2 regions of the Pseudomonas sp. Pse1 genome follow, and region 2 is predicted to be linked to the other one. Evidence: predicted binding sites of a transcription regulator. Region 2 holds the regulator's gene; the other holds the start of a gene.
The links. Region 2 encodes sigma-54, which starts transcription at its own class of promoters, with help from an activator protein. Its sites were predicted from a motif close to ANTGGCATNNANNTTGCTNT; they were not measured.
Positions count from the first base shown of each region.

Region 1: the regulator sigma-54 is predicted to act here: its motif matches at 2,612-2,631, upstream of NR126_RS11490 (flagellar basal body rod protein FlgF).

Region 1 covers NZ_JALJRO010000006.1:131,262-137,271, forward strand. Annotated here, with positions in the region: gene NR126_RS11475 (flagellar basal body P-ring protein FlgI) at 1-222, opposite strand, end outside; gene flgH (flagellar basal body L-ring protein FlgH) at 238-933, opposite strand; gene flgG (flagellar basal-body rod protein FlgG) at 986-1,771, opposite strand; gene NR126_RS11490 (flagellar basal body rod protein FlgF) at 1,817-2,557, opposite strand; gene NR126_RS11495 (cytochrome c3 family protein) at 2,761-3,357, opposite strand; gene NR126_RS11500 (nitrate reductase cytochrome c-type subunit) at 3,367-3,846, opposite strand; gene napA (nitrate reductase catalytic subunit NapA) at 3,870-6,010, opposite strand, start outside.
Region 2 covers NZ_JALJRO010000004.1:42,931-48,940, reverse strand. Annotated here, with positions in the region: gene NR126_RS07645 (KpsF/GutQ family sugar-phosphate isomerase) at 1-521, shown strand, start outside; gene NR126_RS07640 (HAD family hydrolase) at 521-1,045, shown strand; gene lptC (LPS export ABC transporter periplasmic protein LptC) at 1,053-1,625, shown strand; gene lptA (lipopolysaccharide transport periplasmic protein LptA) at 1,612-2,160, shown strand; gene lptB (LPS export ABC transporter ATP-binding protein) at 2,161-2,886, shown strand; gene NR126_RS07620 (RNA polymerase factor sigma-54) at 3,068-4,561, shown strand; gene hpf (ribosome hibernation-promoting factor, HPF/YfiA family) at 4,670-4,978, shown strand; gene ptsN (PTS IIA-like nitrogen regulatory protein PtsN) at 4,991-5,455, shown strand; gene rapZ (RNase adapter RapZ) at 5,458-6,010, shown strand, end outside.

The sequences.
Region 1 (6,010 bases), on a different contig from region 2:
GATGCCGAACTGCGAGAGCATGTTGTTGAAAGTCTGCAGGGTGAACGGGGTCTGGGTAGTCTGGTCACCCGTGCCGTTGAGGCCGACGACCAGGCCGTAGCCGATCAATTGGTTGGAACGCACGCCTGAAATACTGGCGATGTCCTTCAGTCGCTCGGCCTGTACGCCGAGGGAGGTGGACAGCAATAACACGGCCGCCATCAGGTGCTTGAAATTCAGCATGGGGATAGTCATCACCTAGAAAGGGAACAGCGGGCTGAGGAAGAAACGGTCGAACCAGCCGGGCTGGCTGGCATCGGCAAAGGAGCCGGTCCCCGAGTAGGTGATGCGTGCATCGGCAACCCGGGTCGAGGACACGGTGTTGTCGGTGGAAATATCGTCGGCGCGCACCAGTCCGGCAATCCGTACCAGTTCGTCGCCGGTGTTGAGGGTCATCCACTTCTCGCCACGCACGGCAATGATGCCGTTGGGCAACACGTCGGCCACGGTCACGGTGATCGAACCGGTCAGGCTGTTGCCCTGCCCGGCCTTGGCGTCGCCCTTGGTCGCTCGATCGCCGCTGTAGCCGGCTTCCAGGCTCAGGTCGCCGCTACCGAACGGGTTGTTGGTGTTGGGTACGCTGCCGAACAGCGAGGTCAGGCCGATGTCGGCCTTGCTGGTTTTGCCCACCTGCGAGTTGGCGTTTTTGCTGGCCTGGGTTTTTTCATTCAGGGTGATGGTGATGATGTCACCGACCCGGAACGCCTTGCGGTCGCTGTACAGGTTCTGCTCGAAACCGGCCTGGTAGATCGAACCGTTGTTGGCGGCGGCCGGCAACGGCGTGCGTGGCAACACTGGGGCATAGTAAGGGTCATTGGGTTTCGGCGTCGGCCCGACGCAGCCCGCCAGCGCGGCGATCCCACTCAATGCGAGAACAGATACAAAGCGATTCATGACCCTAACCTCACGGTATTGCAGGCGACCTCAGGTCGCCCCATAGACTTGATTACAGATTCTGCGTGACGAACGAGAGCATCTGGTCGGCGGTGGAGATCACCTTGGAGTTCATTTCGTAGGCGCGCTGGGTGGTGATCATGTTGACCATCTCCTCGACCGTGCTCACGTTGGAGGTCTCCAGGGTGCTCTGCAGGGTGGTGCCGAAACCGTTAAGGCCCGGGGTGCCGATCTGCGGCGCGCCACTGGCGGCGGTTTCCAGGAACAGGTTGTTGCCGGTGGCTTGCAGGCCGGCCGGGTTGATGAAGTCGGCGGTCTGCAGGTTGCCGATCACCTGGGCGGCCGGGTTGCCGGCGATGGTGATCGACACGGTGCCGTCACGGCCTACGGTAAAGGTCTGAGCTTCGGCAGGGATGACAATCGCCGGTTCCAGGGCATAGCCGCTGGCCGTCACGATCTGGCCGTTGGAGTCCAGGTGGAAGGTGCCGTCACGGGTGTAGGAAGTGGTGCCATCCGGCTGCAACACCTGGAAGAAACCACGGCCGTCAATGGCCATGTCCAGCGGCTGCTCAGTGGTCTGCAGGCTGCCGGCGGTGAAGTTCTTTTGGGTGCCGACGATGCGCACACCGGTACCCAGTTGCAGGCCCGACGGCAGCTCGCTGTCCTGGGTCGACTGGGCACCTGGCTGGCGCTTGATCTGGTACAGCAGGTCCTGGAACTCGGCACGGTCACGTTTGAAACCCGTGGTCGAGACGTTAGCCAGGTTGTTGGAAATGGTGGTCAGGTTGGTGTCCTGGGCGGACAGACCTGTTTTGGCAACCCAAAGAGCCGGAAGCATTCGATTCTCCTCGTGCGCCTGTTTTACGGCGCGACGTTCTGATAATTAGCTGATCTGCAAGACCCGAGCCATGGCCTGGTCGTCTTCTTTGGCGGTGTTCATCATCTTCACGTGCAGCTCGAACTGCTTGGCCAGGGCCAGCACCGAGGTCATCTCTTCCACCGCGTTGACGTTGCTCGACTCGAGGAAGCCGGAGACCAGTTGCACGTTGGCGTCAGCCGGTGCCGGCTGGCCGTCCTTGGTGTGGATCGAACCGTCGAGGCCCTTGGTCATATTCTTCAGGTCCGGGTTGACCAGCTTGATGCGGTCAACTTCGGCCATCACGCGCGGGCCTTCGCCCATGGCGCGGATGCTGATGGTGCCGTCCTGGCCGACTTCGATTTTCTGCTCCGGCGGCACGGCAATCGGCCCACCATTGCCCATGACCGGCATGCCGTTGCCGGCGCGCAGAACGCCAAGGGCGTCGACATTCAGGCTGCCGGTGCGCACATAGCTTTCCTTGCCGTCGGGACTTTGCACGGCGATCCAGCCATTGCCGCTGACCGCGACGTCGAGGTCACGCCCGGTTTCCACCAGCGAGCCAGGGCTGAAATCGGTGCCGGGACGCTCGGACATCGCGAAGGCCCGCGCCGGAAAGCTGTCGCCAAACACCGGCATCGAGCGCGCCTGCTCCAGGTCTTTCTGGAAGCCATTGGTGGAGATGTTCGCCAGGTTGTTGGCATGGGCCTTTTGCGCCGCCGCGTTCTGGCTGGCGCCGGTCATGGCCACATATAGGTACTTGTCCACAGTCGTTCCTCTGCATGCCGGACGATTGCCGCCCACTGCTGTACTGCACTGGCTTTAGCAATTTGCAGACCAACTTGCGCGCAGCCGCGCCAAGTCCTGCAAACACAGGACTTGGCGGCGCTCAGGGGAAGAACAGGCGTGGTGACGAAGACGAAAAACCGGCGCGCCGCTGCCGCTTTACGGCAAACCGGCGCAGTGCGTGACTACCAGCCCTTGACCCCGCTCATGTCCGGCAGTTTGTGGGCAATGCCCTTGTGGCAATCGATACAGGTGGCCTCGCCGCTGGCCAGCGAGGTGGAGTGCATGCTCGAGGCACGCTTGCTCTGGCGGGTGAAATCCATGAACTCGAAGTTGTGGCAGTTGCGGCACTCCCGCGAGTCATTGGCCTTGAGCCGCGCCCACTCGTGCTCGGCCAGTTCGCGGCGCATGCCGAGGAACTTGTCGCGGGTGCTGATGGTGCCGAAGATCTTGCCCCAGACTTCCTTCGACGCCTGCATCTTGCGTGCGATCTTGTGGGTCCATTCGTGCGGCACGTGGCAATCCGGGCAAGTCGCACGTACACCGGAGCGGTTGGTGTAGTGGATGGTGTCCTGCAATTCGACGTAGACGTTGTCGCGCATTTCGTGACAGGAAATGCAGAACTTCTCGGTGTTGGTCGCCTCCAGCGCAGTGTTGAAGCCGCCCCAGAAAATCACCCCGGCAATGAACCCGCCGAGGGTCAAAAAACCCAGGCTGTAATGCACACTGGGTCGACGCAAGACCTGCCAGTAATCCTTGAGCAGCGCCAGCAATGACTTCATGACCGCTCCTCAGGGTTTCTGCTTGTCGGTGATTTCGTCCTGCAGCACTTGGTCGATGTTTTTGAAGCTGTTCTCGACCAGAGGCTTGACGTCTTTTTGCGGCACATGGCACTGCACGCAGAAGTAGCGCCGTGGTGACACTGCCGCCAGCGGCTGGCCGTCGCGATCCATGTAGTGGGTGATGCTGATCATCGGCGCCTGCGTCCGCGCGCTGTTGGCGCGGCTGTGGCAGGTCAGGCACTTATTGCTGTTGGTATCGATGTGATAACCGCGAATGCTGTGGGGAATGGTCGGCGGTTGCTCGGGGTAATTGCGCTCGCGCTTGAGGTCCTTGTTCTCATCCTCGGCCAGCGGCGGCGCGGGCATGTCCTGGGTCAGGGTGCCACCGCTGCGGCGACCATCCGGGGCCGGCGCATCCAGCGGATACCCGGGTTCTGCGGCAAAGGCCAGCGGCACCCAGACCAGCAGCGCGGCGAGCAAGGACAGCATGGGATTATTCATCAAAGCGCTCCTCAGGCCGTCTTGATCAGTTCGATGCGCACTGCGCACTTCTTGTAATCCGTCTGCTTGGAGATCGGGTCCGTGGCATCGAGCGTGACTTTGTTGATCAGCTTGTTGGCATCGAAGAACGGCACGAACACCAGCCCTTCCGGCGGCTTGTTGCGGCCACGGGTTTCGATCCGCGCACGCATTTCACCGCGCCGACTGATGATCTTCACTTCGCTGCCGCGCCGCGCATTCAGCGCCTTGGCGTCGGCCGGGTGCATGTAGACCAGGGCATCGGGCACCGCCTTGTACAGTTCTTCGACGCGCTGGGTCATGCTGCCGGTGTGCCAGTGCTCGAGCACCCGACCGGTGCTCAGCCAGAACGGGAAGTCCTTGTCCGGCGCTTCGGCCGGCGGCTCGTACGGCAGGGCAAAGATGATCGCTTTCTTGTCCGGGTAGCCGTAGAACTGCACACCGCTGCCCTTCTCCACGTAAGGGTCGTAGCCCTCGCGAAAGCGCCAGCGGGTTTCCTTGCCATCCACCACTGGCCAGCGCAGGCCGCGTTCGCTGTGGTACAGATCGAAGGGCGCGAGGTCATGGCCGTGACCGCGACCGAATTGCGCGTATTCCTCGAACAGGCCTTTTTGCAGGTAGAAGCCGAAGTCCTTGGCTTCGTGGTTCTGGAAGTCGGCGTTCAGTTGCTCGTTGGGGAACTGGTCGACATTGCCATTTTTGAACAGCACCTCGAATAGGGTCTTGCCCTTGTATTGCGGGGCACTGGCCAGCAGCTCGGCGGGCCACACTTCGTCAGTGGTGAAGCGCTTGGAAAATTCCACCAGTTGCCACAGATCGGATTTGGCATCCCCCGGCGCGGTCACCAACTGGTGCCAGAACTGGGTGCGGCGCTCGGCGTTGCCGTAGGCGCCCTCCTTCTCGACCCACATCGCCGTCGGCAGAATCAGGTCGGCGGCCTGTGCGGAAACCGTCGGATAGACGTCGGAAACAATCACGAAGTTTTGCGGATTCCGCCAGCCAGGCAAGGTTTCCTGCATCAGGTTCGGACCGGCCTGCATGTTGTTGCTGGCCATGGTCCAGTACACGTTGAGCACGCCATCCTTGAGCATGCGGCTCTGCTGCACCGCATGAAAACCGACCTTTTCATTGATGGTGCCAGCGGGCAGCTTCCAGATCTCTTCGGCCTTGGCCCGGTGCTTCGGATTGGTCACCACCATGTCTGCCGGCAGGCGATGGGAGAAGGTCCCCACTTCCCGCGCGGTGCCACAGGCCGATGGCTGTCCGGTCAGGGAGAACGGACTGTTGCCAGGCTCGCTGATCTTGCCGGTCAGCAGGTGGATGTTGTAGATCAGGTTGTTGGCCCAGACCCCGCGAGTGTGCTGGTTGAAGCCCATGGTCCAGAACGACACCACCTTGCGTTTCGGGTCCGCATACAACTGCGCCAGAGCCTTGAGGCGTTCGGCCGGAACTCCAGTTTCCTTGGCGGTGCGCTCCAGGGTGTAGGGTTTGACGAACGCGGCGAATTGCTCGAAATCGATGTCGGACCAAGTGTTGGCCTTGGCTGCGTTTTTCGCCTTGATCTCCAGCGGATTATCGCCGCGCAGGCCGTAGCCGATGTCGTCGGCGCCTTTGGCGAACTTGGTGTGTTTGCTGACGAACTCCTGGTTCACCGAGCCGCTTTCAATGATGTAGTTGGCGATGTAGTTGAGGATCAGCAAGTCGGTCTGCGGCTTGAACACCATCGGAATATCGGCCAGATCAAAGCTGCGATGCTCGAAGGTGGACAGCACCGCGACCTTGACCCCAGGCTGGCTCAAACGGCGGTCGGTGACCCGGCTCCAGAGGATCGGGTGCATCTCCGCCATGTTCGAGCCCCACAACACGAACGTGTCGGTGGCTTCGATATCGTCGTAACACCCCATGGGTTCGTCGATGCCGAAAGTGCGCATGAAGCCCATCACCGCCGAGGCCATGCAATGCCGGGCATTCGGGTCGATGTTGTTGCAGCGCAAGCCGGCCTTCATCAGCTTGTTGGCGGCATAGCCCTCCCACACCGTCCACTGTCCGGAGCCGAACATCGCAATCGAATCCGCGCCCTTGTTCTTCAGCGCCTCCTTGAACTTCAACTCCATGATGTCGAAGGCCTGGGTCC
Region 2 (6,010 bases):
ACCTCGCCCCAACCTCATCGACGACTGCAGCACTGGTCATGGGCGACGCTATGGCCGTCGCGCTGCTCGAAGCCCGCGGTTTTACCGCCGAGGATTTCGCGTTTTCGCATCCAGGCGGTGCACTGGGTCGCCGCCTGCTGCTGAAAGTCGAAGACGTCATGCATAGCGGCGACGGCTTGCCGCAGGTACTACGCGGCACTTCACTGAAAAATGCCTTGCTGGAAATGACCCACAAGGGCTTGGGGATGACGGTGGTTCTGGAGACCGACGGCAAACTGGCCGGCATCTTCACAGACGGAGACTTGCGCCGCGCCCTCGATCGCTCGGTGGATTTGCGGCAAGCAGACATCGACAGCGTCATGACGCCCCATGGCAAGACCGTTCGCGCCGAAATGCTCGCCGCCCAGGCGCTGAAAATCATGGAAGACAGCAAGATTAACGCCCTGGTCGTGGTCGATGACGAGGACCGCCCGGTCGGCGCCCTGAACATGCATGACCTGCTGCGTGCGGGAGTGATGTAATGCACGAGGACCTGCTCGAGCGGGGCAAGTTGATCAAGCTGGCGGTCTTCGACGTCGACGGCGTGCTGACTGATGGCCGCCTGTACTTCCTCGAAGACGGCAGCGAATTCAAGACTTTCAATACACTGGACGGTCAGGGCATCAAAATGTTGATGGCCAGCGGTGTAACAACAGCCATTATCAGCGGTCGAAGAACGCCGGTAGTGGAGCGACGGGCGAAAAACCTCGGGATAGCGCACCTCTACCAAGGCCGCGAAGACAAACTTGTGGTGCTCGACGAGCTTATCGCGCAACTGGGCCTAAGCTATGAGCAGGTCGCCTACCTGGGTGACGACCTGCCGGACTTGCCGGTGATTCGCCGCGCAGGCTTGGGCATGGCGGTCGCCAATGCCGCGAGCTTCGTCCGCGAACATGCCCACGGCATCACTGTGGCCCGAGGTGGCGAAGGCGCCGCCCGCGAATTTTGTGAATTGATCTTACGCGCCCAGGGCAACCTTGAATCCGCCCAAGCCGCGTACCTGTGAGTCATTTATGCTGAGTAAAAAGTTTCGCAATTTTCTGTTTTTCGGTGCCATTGCCGCACTGTTCGCTGCGGTTGGATACTGGAACATCAGCCCCGAGCGTTTTCTCGACAAGCCGGTAGCGGCCGTCAATGAAAGCGAGATCGACTATTACGCAATCAACGCCCACAGCGTGCAGTTCCTGCCCGACGGCAAGCTGCAGTACGACATGACGTCGGACAAGCTCGAGCACGTCAAGACCAGTGAAGTGACGCAACTGACCAACCCCGACCTGAAAATGTATCGCGGCACCGAGTTTCCGTGGCACGTGCAGAGCGAGCGCGGCGAGGTCAATTCGGACGGCACCGAGGTCGAACTGATCGACTCGGTACGCATTTCGCGCACGGACGAAAAGAACCGCCCAATGCTCATCACCACCACCCGCATGACCGTATTCCCGGAGCAGCAATATGCGCAGACCCAGCAACCCGTTAAAATCGACGGCGCTGGCGGCGTATCGACGGGTACCGGCATGAAAGCGTATTTGAAAGAAAGCAGGATACACCTGCTATCGAACGTAAGAGGACAGTATGACGCTCGTTAAAACCCTCCCTATTTTGCTCAGTCTGGGCGCAGCACTGGGAAGCGTGAGCGCCTGGGCCCTGCCATCCGATAGCCAGCAACCTATCCGCATTCAGGCTGACGATGCGCAGCTGGATGACCGCAATGGCATCGCCACCTACAAAGGCGACGTGATCATCACTCAAGGCTCGATGAAGGTGACCGGTAATACCGTGACCATGACCCGCGCCCCGAACGGTGACATCGACGTGGTCACTTCAGTGGGCAACCTGGCCTACTTCGAACAGATGCAGACCGCTGGCGATACCAAACCGGTCCAGGGCTACGGCGTGACCATCCAGTACCACGCCCAGCAAAACCGTGTCGTATTGATCGACCGCGCCAAGGTCATCGACAAGGACGGCAACGTCACCCAGGGCGAGAAAATTGTCTATGACACCGAGAAAAAGCTCGCCAGTGCCGGCCGCGCCACCGGCAGCAAGGTGACTGAAGCACGCCCACGGATCGACATGGTCATCCAGCCGAAAAAGAAAACCGACGAGCAAAAGGCCCCGTAAATGGCAACTCTGAAAGCCCAGCACCTGGCCAAGAGCTACAAGAGCCGCCAGGTCGTGCGTGACGTCAGCCTGTCCATCGACAGCGGCCAGATCGTCGGCTTGCTCGGCCCCAACGGCGCCGGCAAGACCACCTGCTTCTACATGATCGTCGGCCTGGTGCGCGCCGACCAGGGCCGCGTGCTGATCGACGACCTCGATGTCAGCCATCAGCCGATGCACGGCCGTGCACGAGCAGGCATCGGCTATCTTCCGCAAGAAGCGTCGATCTTCCGTAAACTGTCGGTTGCCGACAACATCATGGCCATCCTCGAAACCCGCAAGGAACTCGACAAGGCAGGCCGTCGCAAGGAGCTGGAAAGCCTGCTGCAGGAGTTCCACATCAACCACATTCGCGACAACCTCGGCATGAGCCTGTCCGGTGGCGAGCGCCGTCGCGTCGAGATTGCCCGCGCATTGGCCACCGCACCGAAATTCATCCTGCTCGACGAACCTTTCGCAGGCGTCGACCCGATTTCGGTGGGCGACATCAAGCAAATCATCCATCACCTCAAGGCCAAGGGTATCGGTGTACTGATCACCGACCACAACGTACGCGAGACCCTGGATATCTGCGAAACTGCCTATATCGTCAACGACGGCCAGCTGATTGCCGAAGGTGATGCCGAGACCATCCTGGCCAATGAACTGGTCAAGGAGGTTTACCTGGGCCACGAGTTCCGCCTGTAAGCGACGAGGCGTCTGGACGCCGCCGGGGCGTAATGTCAATAAAACTATCTATCTTTTTATTGTCATGACGCTCTAGGCAAACACTTCAGTTTCGGGCATATAATTTGCTTAAGTTAGGCGCTCCGGCGCCCTGTAGTGGATGGCGCACGTGCGCCGGCGAATAAGGTGTTAAGCCCCAGCCATGAAACCATCGCTAGTCTTGAGAATGGGCCAGCAGCTGACGATGACACCGCAGCTGCAACAGGCCATCCGTCTGCTCCAATTGTCGACCCTGGACCTGCAACAGGAAATCCAGGAGGCCTTGGAATCCAATCCAATGCTTGAACGCCAGGAAGAAGGCGACGACTTCGATAACGCCGACCCGATGGCCGACAATATCGAGCAGAAACCCAACACCGACGTCCAGGAACCTTCCTACCAGGAAACCGCCCCCACGGTGGATAACCTTGAGGAAGGTGAGTGGAACGAGCGCATTCCCAACGAACTCCCGGTCGACACCGCCTGGGAAGACGTCTACCAGACCAGTGCCAGCAGCCTGCCGAGCAACGATGACGACGAGTGGGATTTCACCACCCGCACTTCGGCCGGTGAGAGCCTGCAAAGCCATCTGCTCTGGCAACTGAACCTGGCCCCGATGTCCGACACCGATCGCCTGATCGGCGTGACCCTGATCGACTGCATCAACAACCAGGGGTACCTGGACGAAACCCTCGAGGAGATCCTCGAAGCCTTCGATCCGGAACTGGACATCGAACTGGACGAAATCGAAGCCGTCCTGCACCGCATTCAGCAATTCGAGCCGGCCGGTATCGGCGCCCGCAACCTGGGCGAGTGCTTGCTTCTGCAATTGCGTCAGTTGCCCGCCAAGACCCCGTGGATCGCCGAAGCCAAGCGCCTGGTCACCGACTATATCGACCTGCTGGGCAGCCGCGACTACAGCCAACTGATGCGCCGCATGAAGCTCAAGGAAGACGAACTGCGCCAGGTCATTGAGCTGGTACAGAGCCTCAACCCGCGTCCGGGCTCGCAGATCGAGTCCAGCGAAGCCGAATACGTGGTGCCGGACGTGATCGTGCGCAAGGACAACGAGCGCTGGCTGGTGGAACTGAACCAGGAGTCTGTGCCACGCCTGCGGGTCAACCCTCAGTACGCCGGGTTTGTCCGCCGTGCCGACACCAGTGCCGACAACACCTTCATGCGCAACCAGTTGCAGGAGGCCCGCTGGTTCATCAAGAGCCTGCAGAGCCGCAACGAAACCTTGATGAAAGTCGCCACCCAGATCGTCGAGCACCAGCGCGGCTTCCTCGAATACGGCGACGAAGCGATGAAGCCCCTGGTCCTGCACGACATCGCCGAAGCGGTAGGTATGCATGAATCGACCATTTCGCGGGTTACCACGCAGAAATTCATGCACACCCCGCGCGGTATTTATGAGCTGAAATACTTTTTCTCAAGTCATGTCAGCACCTCCGAAGGCGGCGAATGCTCGTCTACGGCGATCCGCGCGATCATCAAAAAACTGGTTGCCGCGGAAAATCAGAAAAAGCCGTTGAGTGACAGCAAAATCGCTGGTTTACTGGAGGCACAAGGCATTCAGGTGGCCCGTCGTACCGTCGCCAAGTACCGCGAATCCTTGGGGATCGCGCCTTCGAGCGAACGCAAGCGTTTGATGTAACGGGCCACGCCACCGCGTTCCAGGGTGTGTTCGGAATTGTTCCGGATACACCCAGTGGCAGGCATCACAGCCTGCCGCCTTATGCACTGGCAACGAAGGAGAAGCTGTATGCAAGTCAACATCAGTGGACACCAACTGGAAGTTACCGAACCTCTGCGCACCTACATCGGCGAAAAACTCGACCGACTGGAAAGGCACTTCGACAAGATCACCAACGTGCAGGTCACGATGAATGTCGAGAAGCTGAAGCAGAAAATCGAAGCCACGCTGCATATCCCCGGCGGAGAAGTGGTTGCCAATGCCGAGCATGACGACATGTATGCCGCCATTGACCTGCTGACCGACAAGCTGGACCGTCAACTCAAAAAGCATAAGGAAAAGACCCAGAGCCTCCTCCAGGGCGCAACCGGTCGTTAACACCCCCATCCCATGATCCGACTTGAAAGCATCCTGACCCCCGGCCGTTCCCTCGTGAACGTGCCGGGCGGCAGTAAAAAGAAAGCCCTCGAACAAATTGCCAACCTGATCGCCCGGGAAGTCCCGGATCTGGAGATGCAAGATGTCTTCGAGGCGTTGATTGCCCGTGAAAAACTCGGCTCGACTGGTTTTGGCAACGGCATCGCCATTCCACACTGCCGCCTCAAGGGTTGCACATCCCCTATCAGCGCCCTGATGCACCTCGACGCCCCAATTGATTTCGACGCCATCGATGGCGCTCCGGTCGACTTGCTGTTCGTCCTGCTGGTCCCCCAAGCGGCTACCGATGCGCACCTTGAACTGCTACGTCAGATCGCCAGCATGCTGGACCGTAAGGAAGTGCGTGATCGCCTGCGCAACGCCAGCAGCAATCAAGACTTGTACCAGGTTGTCCTGGACGAGCAGAACGGTCACTGATGATGCGCCTGATTATTGTCAGCGGACGCTCCGGCTCCGGCAAAAGTACGGCCCTCAATGTCCTCGAAGACAACGGCTATTACTGCATCGACAACCTTCCGGCAGGCCTGTTGCCGGAGTTGGCCGAACGCGCACTGATTCACAATGAACTGAGCCAGCCACTGGTCGCGGTCTCCATCGACGCGCGCAACCTGCCCAGTCATTTGACCCGTTTCCCGGAATTGCTGGATGAAGTACGTAGCCGCCACATCCAGTGTGATGTGCTGTACCTCGACGCCGACGAAGAAACCCTGCTCAAGCGCTTCTCCGAGACACGTCGGCGGCACCCGTTAAGCAGCTCCAATCGCTCGCTGGCCGAAGCCATCGAAGATGAGACCACCCTGCTGGGGCCTATTGCCGACCTCGCCGACCTCAAGCTCAACACCACCAATCTCAACCTGTACCAGTTGCGCGATACCATCAAGCTGCGCCTGCTCAATCAGCCGGAGCCCGGTACGGCGTTTCTGGTGGAGTCGTTCGGCTTCAAGCGCGGCATGCCGGTCGATGCCGACCTGG